Regions from separate parts of the Pseudoalteromonas rubra genome, predicted to be linked through region 3. Evidence: predicted binding sites of a transcription regulator. Region 3 holds the regulator's gene; each other region holds the start of a gene.
The links. Region 3 encodes sigma-54, which starts transcription at its own class of promoters, with help from an activator protein. Its sites were predicted from a motif close to GTTGGCACGNNNNTNGNNT; they were not measured.
Positions count from the first base shown of each region.

Region 1: a site for sigma-54 is predicted at 1,724-1,742, ahead of fliE (flagellar hook-basal body complex protein FliE). Genes of this name have one in related genera too.
Region 2: a site for sigma-54 is predicted at 1,340-1,358, ahead of glnA (glutamate--ammonia ligase). Genes of this name have one in related genera too.

Region 1 covers NZ_CP013611.1:4,370,599-4,373,882, reverse strand. The annotation lists gene fliF (flagellar basal-body MS-ring/collar protein FliF) at 1-1,323, opposite strand, end outside; gene fliE (flagellar hook-basal body complex protein FliE) at 1,344-1,685, opposite strand; gene AT705_RS18735 (sigma-54-dependent transcriptional regulator) at 1,872-3,281, opposite strand; gene AT705_RS18730 (sensor histidine kinase) at 3,278-3,284, opposite strand, start outside.
Region 2 covers NZ_CP013611.1:2,962,215-2,965,498, reverse strand. The annotation lists gene typA (translational GTPase TypA) at 1-642, opposite strand, end outside; gene glnA (glutamate--ammonia ligase) at 1,417-2,823, shown strand; gene AT705_RS12805 (DUF4124 domain-containing protein) at 3,079-3,284, shown strand, end outside.
Region 3 covers NZ_CP013611.1:3,218,305-3,221,588, forward strand. The annotation lists gene AT705_RS14015 (PTS sugar transporter subunit IIA) at 1-214, opposite strand, end outside; gene hpf (ribosome hibernation promoting factor) at 217-504, opposite strand; gene AT705_RS14025 (RNA polymerase factor sigma-54) at 530-2,038, opposite strand; gene lptB (LPS export ABC transporter ATP-binding protein) at 2,083-2,808, opposite strand; gene lptA (lipopolysaccharide transport periplasmic protein LptA) at 2,805-3,284, opposite strand, start outside.

The DNA.
Region 1 (3,284 bases), 1.2 Mb from region 3:
AGGTACGGTCACTACTTCCAGCGCATCACCACGCTGCATATCGAAGCCTACGCCACCTTGCAATAAACGACGTATGTTGTTGAGCTCTTCCTGTGAGCGCGCAGTCATTACCATATTGCCTTCAGCATCTGGCTTATTCATGTAGTCCACCGCCACTGAAACACTGATGCGACGGATCACGCCAGTTTGCTGACGCTTGTGTGAAATGGTGGTATCCAGTTCATAGTTACGTGTGGCTTCTTTGTGGACACGTGATGGTGTCGTACCTGAACCATTGCCCTGGCCTGCCACTTCAGGAATATTGGAATTCACTGGAGGCTGATTGGTAAGTGCACCCGGGATACCCACAGCCAGACCGCCGACATTATTTTCTTCAAAGGTGGTCTCACTGCGCACCGCGGGTAAGTCGGGGTTGAAGCGTTTTTGGGTTTCTTCAATCGCACTGAAATCCATCGTCAGATCAACCTGAGCGGTATACTTACCCAGACCCACCACTGGGATCATGATGCTGTCAATTTTTTCCAGATATTCCTGCTCACGCTTACGCTCAATTTCATATTCTTTGCGAGAGCGCGCAGCCAGAGAGTCCTGTGAGCCAGAATTAAGCAGGCGACCATTCTGATCTGTTACAGTGACACGTGCCGGCGTCAGGCCCTGCACCGCTGAAGCAACAATATCAACAATGGAATCAACTTCTTCACTGTCCAGTGTACGGCCACGTTTTAATGTCAGCACCACAGTCGCTGACGGCTGTTTTTCGCGTCGCGCAAAGACATTTTCTTTTGGAATCGCCAGCAAGACTTTAGCACGGTTAATATCTTGTAGTTCTTCGATGGTACGTGCTAACTGTTGCTCCCGGCTGTGTTTAAGGCGTTCACGTTCAAGACGTTGGCTCACGCCAAATCCCATATCCTGCATCAGAATATCAGTACCACTGCTCGGTGCCTGGCTGAACCCGTCACGGGCCATTCTCAGTTTAATATCCTGATAGTCAGACTCTGCGACCATGATGGTATTGCCATCCAGGTCATACTCGATTTTCTGCGCATCGAGAAAGTCCAGTGTCTGAACCAGCTCTTCAGTAGGGTATTGACCTAATGGACGCATATCTGGCTGACGAGCCCAGATAATGATGAAGATAGCGATTGCCAGACAGATAGCCAGTGCGATCACCAAAGTAATCTGGCGGAGCATATCAACACCGCTCAAAGCACTAAAGTAGCCTGATTTTTGCTCTTGTTGCGTATCTGCATCAGCACCGGCTCCCGGAACGGATTGTCCATCAGCAAGTGCCAGATCGGTTGATTGATTGGTAGCCACGATTACTCTCCACTAAACTCTGTTTATACCGGCATACTCATGATGTCTTTATATGCTTCTATCAGCTTATTTCTGACTTGCATGGTCGCATCAAAGGCCACTGATGATTTGTTTTTCGCTATCATTGCTTCTGCCAGAGAGACGCTGCGGTCACCCATTTCAACCGCGGTCACTTTCTCTTTGGCATCACGCTGTAGCCCTGCAACTGTATTGAGTGCATCGCTGAGTAAATCGCCAAACTGGGCACTTGAGGTTGCCGCCGTTGCCTGGACAGGCAATTTGTTTGGATTCTGGGGTCTGACACGGCCGGCCTCGGAGGCCATTGCCTGCATTTCCTGATAAAGTCCGGTAGATTGAATTTTCATGGTCTGGCTCACTTTGTGAGTTATACATAACCTGAATAATGCACAAAGCATGCCAATATAAAAACAAGCAAAAACAAACCCTTAGAGATAATTGAGGATGGTCGAATTTTTGACAGTGACCACTAAACAGTCACAGGAAGGCCATTCATCCGGGCAAGTGGTTGCCCGGATGTCATGGTTAAATGCTTAGGCTGGCACAGGTAAACCCAAATCGCGCATTCTGGCCAGCTTATACCTGAGTGTTCTTGGACTGATCCCGAGTAACTCGGCAACATCTTTACGCTTGCCATTGCAGCGGTTCAGCGTATCGAGAATAATTTGGTGTTCCTTATCCTGAATCTCCTCTTTGTAGCTCAGCCCCTCCGCATCCTCGTTCATATTCACGGTGATCTGGCCAGCAGGCTCACGATCACCTGTGGCAAATTCAGTAGGTTCCGTGCTTGGCTGTTGTACGGCGGTTGTGAGCACCGGGGCAAAGTTTTCGATGAAGATATCGTCAGCAGCAATGGTCGCCCCTTGTTGCAGAATAAGCGCCCGCTGCACGACATTATCTAACTCTCTGACGTTACCCGGCCAGGCGTGGCTCAGGAGTTTGTCTTTAGCACATTGAGACAGTAAAGGCGTCACTTTACCGGCTTTGTCACAGTGACGCTGTAACAGATGCGCTGCAAGAGGGACAATATCTCCGCTGCGCTCTGCCAATGGCAGCCAGGTCAGTGGAAAGACATTCAGTCGGTAATACAGGTCTTCCCGGAAAACACCGTCATTCACCGCCTCTTTGAGGTCGCGGTTACTGGTTGCCAGAACCCGCACATCCAGCTCAATGGTTTTACGACCACCCAGCCGCTCGACTTCTCGTTCCTGCAATACCCTTAATAGCTTGGCTTGCAAGCCCAAATCCATTTCCGTAATTTCGTCTAGTAGTATTGTTCCTTTTTGTGCTTGCTCAAACTTACCTGGGCAGGCTGTAATCGCACCGGTAAAAGCGCCTTTTTCATACCCAAACAACGTCGCTTCCAGCATATTTTCGGGAATGGCAGCACAGTTAATTGCCACAAATGGCTGATCAGCACGCTCTGAACGGTCATGAATATAACGAGCAAGCACCTCTTTACCTGAGCCACTCGGGCCCAACACCATTACGCTGGCATCTGAGCGCGCCACTTTTTTGGCGAGTTCGAGCAGCTCCAGGCTTTTACTGTCTGCCACCACCGGACCATCGGTTTCTTTCACTTTTTCCGGCATGTAGCGACTAACCATATTCAGCAATACCTCAGGCGCAAAAGGTTTTGCCATATAGTCAATCGCCCCAAGACGCATCGCCTCTACTGCATCGTCTATGGTGGCGTATGCCGTCATCATCAGCACAGGTAAATCTGGGTAGTTAAGCTTCACTGTCCTGAGCAAGTCTAAGCCACTCATGGCGCCCATTTGTACGTCACTGACCAACAGTGAAAACACTTGTTGTTTTAACAATATCACTGCCTGTTCAGCGCTATCCGCCTCGACGCACTCAAACCCCGACATTTCAAGCGTGTCGATAAGTGCTTCGCGCAATCCGGCATCGTCTTCGACAACTAAAATTTTGTTGCTCATACG
Region 2 (3,284 bases), 260 kb from region 3:
GTCCAGCTGAGAGATCTGCATCTGGAAGTCACCCTCTGGATCTGCATCCGGCTGGCCAACTTGCTCTACGATAGCTTCAAACATAGGCTGCATGTTGTCAGACGGCTCGTCCAGGTCCAATGTCGCCCAACCGTTAATCGCTGATGCGTAGATAACCTGGAAGTCCAGCTGCTCGTCAGTGGCACCTAAGTTATCGAACAGGTCAAATACCTGATCCATAACCCAATCAGGACGTGCGCCTGGCTTATCGATCTTGTTGATAACAACGATAGGCTTCAGACCCAGTGCAAATGCTTTTTGCGTTACGAAACGCGTTTGTGGCATTGGACCTTCTTGGGCATCAACCAGTAGCAATACTGAGTCAACCATTGAAAGTACACGTTCTACCTCACCACCAAAGTCGGCGTGTCCCGGAGTGTCTACGATATTGATGTGGTAGTCATTCCACTCGATGGCGGTATTTTTCGCCAGGATGGTGATGCCACGCTCTTTTTCAATATCATTCGAGTCCATGACACGCTCTTCGTTGCCACCGCGTGTCTCTAATGTGCCAGATTGTTCCAGCAGCTTATCGACTAGGGTAGTTTTACCATGGTCAACGTGCGCGATGATCGCGATATTTCTTAACTTTTCAATGCTCATATTTTTACTCAGAGAAGTTGGCCCTCAGTGATCCTAGTCGAATCGCGCAAAAATGCGCACCTAAGATGCCGATCCACAATTAAAGGTCGCGTATTATCCCCTAATAATGTGACAGATGAAAGTTTATCCAGCGTTTTTTTCTGCTCAGTATGCCTAAACACGCAATTGTCAGCGTCCAATGAACCGACTCAGCAGAGAACACGTAGTAAGGAGAGTCATTAACGCAACAAGTGTACACCAGAGCTCCTGCCCCGAATCTGGCCAAAAATATTAATCCTGACAGACAAGCGTGAAGTCAGTATGACGGCTCGCATCATATTGAAAGAAGTTGACTATTGAGTCGAAAACCCAGCTCAGGCCAAGATAATCTGAAACCTTGCTCACCGCCTTTGCTCATGCAGGTTGCACTCTGACATATCACAGCAAGCTACGGCACTATGTACTTATAAGATACGACTCACCGGGTCTGTGCACTGCCGGTCAGGCTCCTTGATTCTGTCCATATAACTTGCCACCTCGGCGAAAAATAAAATACGCGCTCACCCGCCAGATACGGTTTCAACTATGCTAGATTAAAATCGTGCATAACGCACCCATGTGGTGCATCAACCGCACTCTTAACGCACCAAATTAGTGCAAAACTGTTTTTTATTTGTTTGGGCATGAACTAAACCCTTTATAAACATGCAGTTAAAAAATTGGCACGAATAACGCTTAGTAGTGCGCAAATGCAGAGCACTGCAACAAAATATAACCCTACGAGTCGGAGGACACATGTCACAATCGGTTTTAGATCTTATTAAAGAACATGACGTTAAATTCGTTGATTTACGTTTCACAGATACTAAAGGTAAAGAGCAACACGTTTCTATTCCTCATCACCAGGCCGATGAAGACTTCTTCGAAGATGGCAAAATGTTCGACGGCTCATCTATCGCAGGCTGGAAAGGCATCAACGAATCAGACATGGTACTGATGCCAGATGCAACGACTGCTAAGCTGGACCCTTTCTCTGAAGAGACCACTCTGATTGTACGTTGTGACGTGCTTGAACCTTCAACCATGCAAGGTTACGAGCGTGACCCGCGTTCTGTTGCAAAACGCGCTGAAGACTACATGCGTTCTACTGGCATTGCCGACACAGTATTGTTCGGTCCTGAGCCTGAGTTCTTCCTGTTTGACGACGTGAAGTTCAAAACAGATATGTCTGGCTCTATGTACAAAATTGATGCACAAGAAGCGAGCTGGAACTCAGACAAAAGCTACGAAGAAGGCAACATGGGCCACCGTCCAGGCGTTAAAGGCGGTTACTTCCCGGTTGCACCAGTTGATTCGTCAGGTGACTGGCGTAGTGCAACCTGTCTTGTTCTGGAAGAAATGGGTCAGGTTGTAGAAGCACACCACCACGAAGTAGCGACAGCAGGTCAGAACGAGATCGCAACGCGCTTCAATACGATGGTTATCAAGGCTGACGAAATTCAAGAAATGAAATACGTTATCCACAACATGGCGCACCTTTATGGCAAAACGGCAACCTTCATGCCTAAGCCAGTAGTTGGCGACAACGGTTCAGGTATGCACTGTCACCAGTCACTGGGTAAAGATGGTAAAAACATCTTTGCTGGCGACAAGTACGGCGGCCTGTCAGAAGACGCGCTTTACTACATAGGTGGTATCATCAAGCACGCTAAAGCCATCAATGCTTTCGCCAATGCTTCAACTAACTCTTACAAGCGTTTGGTACCTGGCTTCGAAGCACCTGTTATGCTGGCGTACTCTGCACGTAACCGTTCAGCATCCATCCGTATTCCGGTTGTACCGTCTGAAAAAGCACGTCGTATTGAAGTCCGCTTCCCGGATCCAACTGCCAACCCTTACCTGGCGTTCTCTGCCATGCTGATGGCTGGCCTTGATGGTATCAAAAACAAGATCCACCCTGGCGATGCAATGGATAAAGACCTATACGACCTGCCAGCTGAAGAAGCAGCAGAGATCCCAACCGTTGCCTCTTCACTGCAAGAAGCACTGGACTCTCTGGACGCAGACCGTGAGTTCCTTATCCAGGGTGGCGTATTCACCAACGACCTGATCGACGCGTACATCGCATTGAAATCTCAGGAAGTTGAGAAGCTAAACATGACAACTCACCCGGTTGAGTTCGAAATGTACTACAGCGTATAAGCTGGTTTTCGGTGTTCTGGTGTGTGTGAGCTGATATAGCTGACACACTGCGCAATCCGGAATACTTATTTCAGCTGCATTCGCTCACTGATCAGTCCGCTGACAGTGAAAGAACAGGCTGACTCTGCGCTCTTAAATCATATGTGTTCTCAAGCCCGCAATGCGGGCTTTTTTCATGCCGATGCAATGGTAAACTTGCGCTAAAAGCACTAAAGTTATAGCTGGTAATGTGCGTCTTTTAAGCAAGGTGAAATCGTGTTGCGGCTTTATTGGGTGATTCTCTGTTTGGTGTTCAGCGCAAGTGCGGTGTCAGATCAAAAAGTCTACCGCTGGAAAGACGAAAACGGCAACTGGGTCTACTCAGACGTGCCAAGAAAAGGCTCTGAGAAAGTAAAACTGGACACCAATATGCTCACCATGCCAGCGACCGACACCAGCATTTTAACGCCCACGCAATCCAC
Region 3 (3,284 bases):
CTGACATGCGGCCATGGGGCAGTGCGATCCCTTTTCCTATCCCCGTACTCCCGAGTTTTTCGCGGCTCAATAGTGCATCAAGGATATCATGGGCATTACTGTCTGGAAGCTGGCTGTGAGCCAACTCACTGATGTACTCTAAAATACGTTTCTTACTATTAAAAAGGACCGCAGCTTTGCTGCAGTCCTGTGAAATCAATGAGCTTAGTTTCATGATTAGTGTCGAGTTAGCTTCTCTTTGTGCTTGATCACCTGGCGATCAAGCTTATCGATAAGTCCGTCTATTGCGGCATACATATCCCGGTGTTCGGTTGAGGCAAAAATTTCTCCCCCGTTCACATGTAATGTGGCTTCTGCTTTTTGGATGAGCTTTTCGACATCTAGGATAACATGCACATTATTGATGTGATCAAAGTGCCTTTCTAGCTTCGCAAACTTGTTTGTTACATAGTCTCTTAACGAATCGGTGATTTCTACATGTCGACCAGTTAAATTTAGTTGCATAAGCATTTTCCTTCTGTAGTTACGTCTAAATCAGGCTTTTACGCTGATTGGACGGTGGGATAGCCAAAGACTCTCGGTATTTGGCAATTGTACGTCTAGCCACTTTGATCCCTTGATCTGCCAATACATCCGCAATCTTGCTGTCACTCAATGGCTTAGCAGTGTTTTCCGCGGCAATTAGCTTTTTGATCAATGCTCTGATTGCAGTCGAAGAGCATTCTCCTCCGTTTTCAGTGCTGACATGGCTTGAGAAGAAATACTTCAACTCATAGATACCGCGTGGCGTGTGCATATACTTTTGCGTTGTTACACGTGAAATCGTGGACTCATGCATGTCGACCATTTCGGCCACATCATTCAGTACCATCGGCTTCATTGCCTCGGGGCCATGTTCAAAGAATGCCTGTTGTTGTTGCACAATGCAATTAGTAACTTTTAATAAAGTTTCATTGCGGCTTTCCAGGCTCTTGATGAACCATTTTGCCTCTTGCAGGTGTGAACGAATAAACTGACTGTCTGTGCTCGACTTGACTGAACGGGACATCGCAGCGTAGTGGTCATTCACTCTAATTTTTGGCATTGAATCGGGATTGAGTTCAACAACCCAGCGGCCTTTCACTTTTTTAACCGACACATCCGGGATCACATAGTCAGCTTCTTCCTGCACTATGCTGGCGGCGGGCTTTGGGTTTAGGCCGTGGATCAGGGTCATTACTTCTTTCAGATCCGCTTCTTTGAGTTTGGTTTTTTTCATCAAAGTGCGGTAATCCCGGCTGGCTAACAGCTCGATGTGCTCAGTCAGGATTTCTTTGGTCTGTGCAAGCCAGGGGGTGTTTGGGTCAAACTGGTTGAGCTGAATGCACAGGCATTCTTGCAGGCTGCGTGCCGCAATCCCTACAGGATCAAATAATTGGATCCGTTTCAGTACGGCTTCTACTTCATCCTGCTCAATCGGCTCTTCATCGTTGTCTTGATTTATGCTTTCGACGATGTCTTCACAGCTGATGGTCAATAGGCCTGCATCGTCAACCGCTTCTACAATTGCAAGGGCAATGGCTCTGTCTGTTGGACTAAAAGGCGTCAGTTCCAGCTGCCACATCAGGTACTCTTGCAATGTTTCAGTGGTTTTACCCTGGTAAATGGTTTCGTCTTCCGGCATTGGGCCTGAACTGCTTGCCGGGGCTGCACTGATGTACTCGTCCCAGGTTACGTCCATTGCCAAATCGTCGCTGACGGTGTCTTTGTTCAGTGCAGCATCGCTGTCTTGTTCGTAGTCGCTGACAGCCGCCTCTTCATAGCTGTCGTTGTCACTCGTTGTAGGTTGTTCCAAATCGGAATCCGACTTGGACTGAGTTTCATTGTCTTGTGATTCAGACTCACCTTCTTCCACTTCCAACAAAGGGTTGCTATCAAGCGCTTCTTGGATTTCTTGTTGGAGATCTAGCGTACTCAACTGTAACAGACGAATAGCCTGCTGCAGTTGTGGTGTCATTGTCAGTTGCTGCCCCATGCGCAGCTGTAGCGATTGCCTCATGTATCTCTAACAATCCTTTTTGTTATTTACTTCTAATTTTATAACTATAGCCTGAATTGCTCACCTAGGTAGACATCCCGCACAGTTTGATCGGCCAGAACATGTTCCGGGGTGCCTGCTGCTATCAGTTCACCATGTGACACTATATAAGCTTTCTCACAGACGTCCAGCGTTTCACGCACGTTGTGGTCGGTGATCAGTACGCCTATCCCACGGTTTTTCAGGTGCTCTATAATTTTCTTTATATCTAACACTGAAATGGGATCAACGCCAGCGAAAGGCTCATCTAATAAGATAAATTTTGGATCAGCCGCAAGGGCACGGGCAATTTCTACCCGGCGTCGTTCACCGCCCGATAGAGCCATACCTTGGCTGTCGCGAATATGCTGGATATTAAACTCATCTAACAGTTCATTGAGGATGACTTCTCGTTGTTCTTTATTCAGCTCTTTACGGGTTTCTAAAATGGCCATCAGGTTCTGATAGACGGTCAGCTTGCGAAAAATAGAGGACTCTTGTGGCAGGTAACCAATACCAAGTCTTGCCCGGCTGTGCATTGGTAATAAGGTAATGTCTTGTTCGTCAATGTGTATGCTGCCCTTATCGCTGGGCACCAAGCCGACAATCATATAAAAAGTGGTGGTTTTACCTGCGCCATTCGGGCCAAGGAGGCCAACAATACTGCCAGCTTCAACACTTAACTCAACGTTTTTAACAACCTGTCTGCCCTTATAACTTTTGGCCAGTGCGGTGGCGGTTAATTTACTCACGGATTACCCTTCTCTTGTGGTTGTTGGGGGTTCTCTTTTTCAGGTAACAGAATGGTTCTCACGCGGTTCTGCTCTTGTTCCCCGCGCTGTGCGCTGATCAGCTTCTTTTCCATATCATAAACGATGGTTTGCGCGCTGATTTTTTGTCCTGCCTGACTGATCTCAGCACCGCCTTTGATGGTGAGCATGCGATTTGCGACATCATAGCGCACTTCTTTGGCGCTGGCCTTCAATAACGTACCATCCGCTTGGTGTTCCTGAAATATGGCCGGACTGCCTGTTGCAACCAGCAGTTGCTTATTTTTACCCAGCTCTTCCCGGCGGTGTACTTCGAGGCGATCGGCCAGAATTTTTCGGTCACCGTGAATGATTTCGACGTTTTCTTCGAACACGCCAATATTGGTTTGCAACTGGGCCAGCTGTGTGCCCGAACTGATAATGACCTGATCAGCCGCTGTATTTTCTGCATAAGCTGC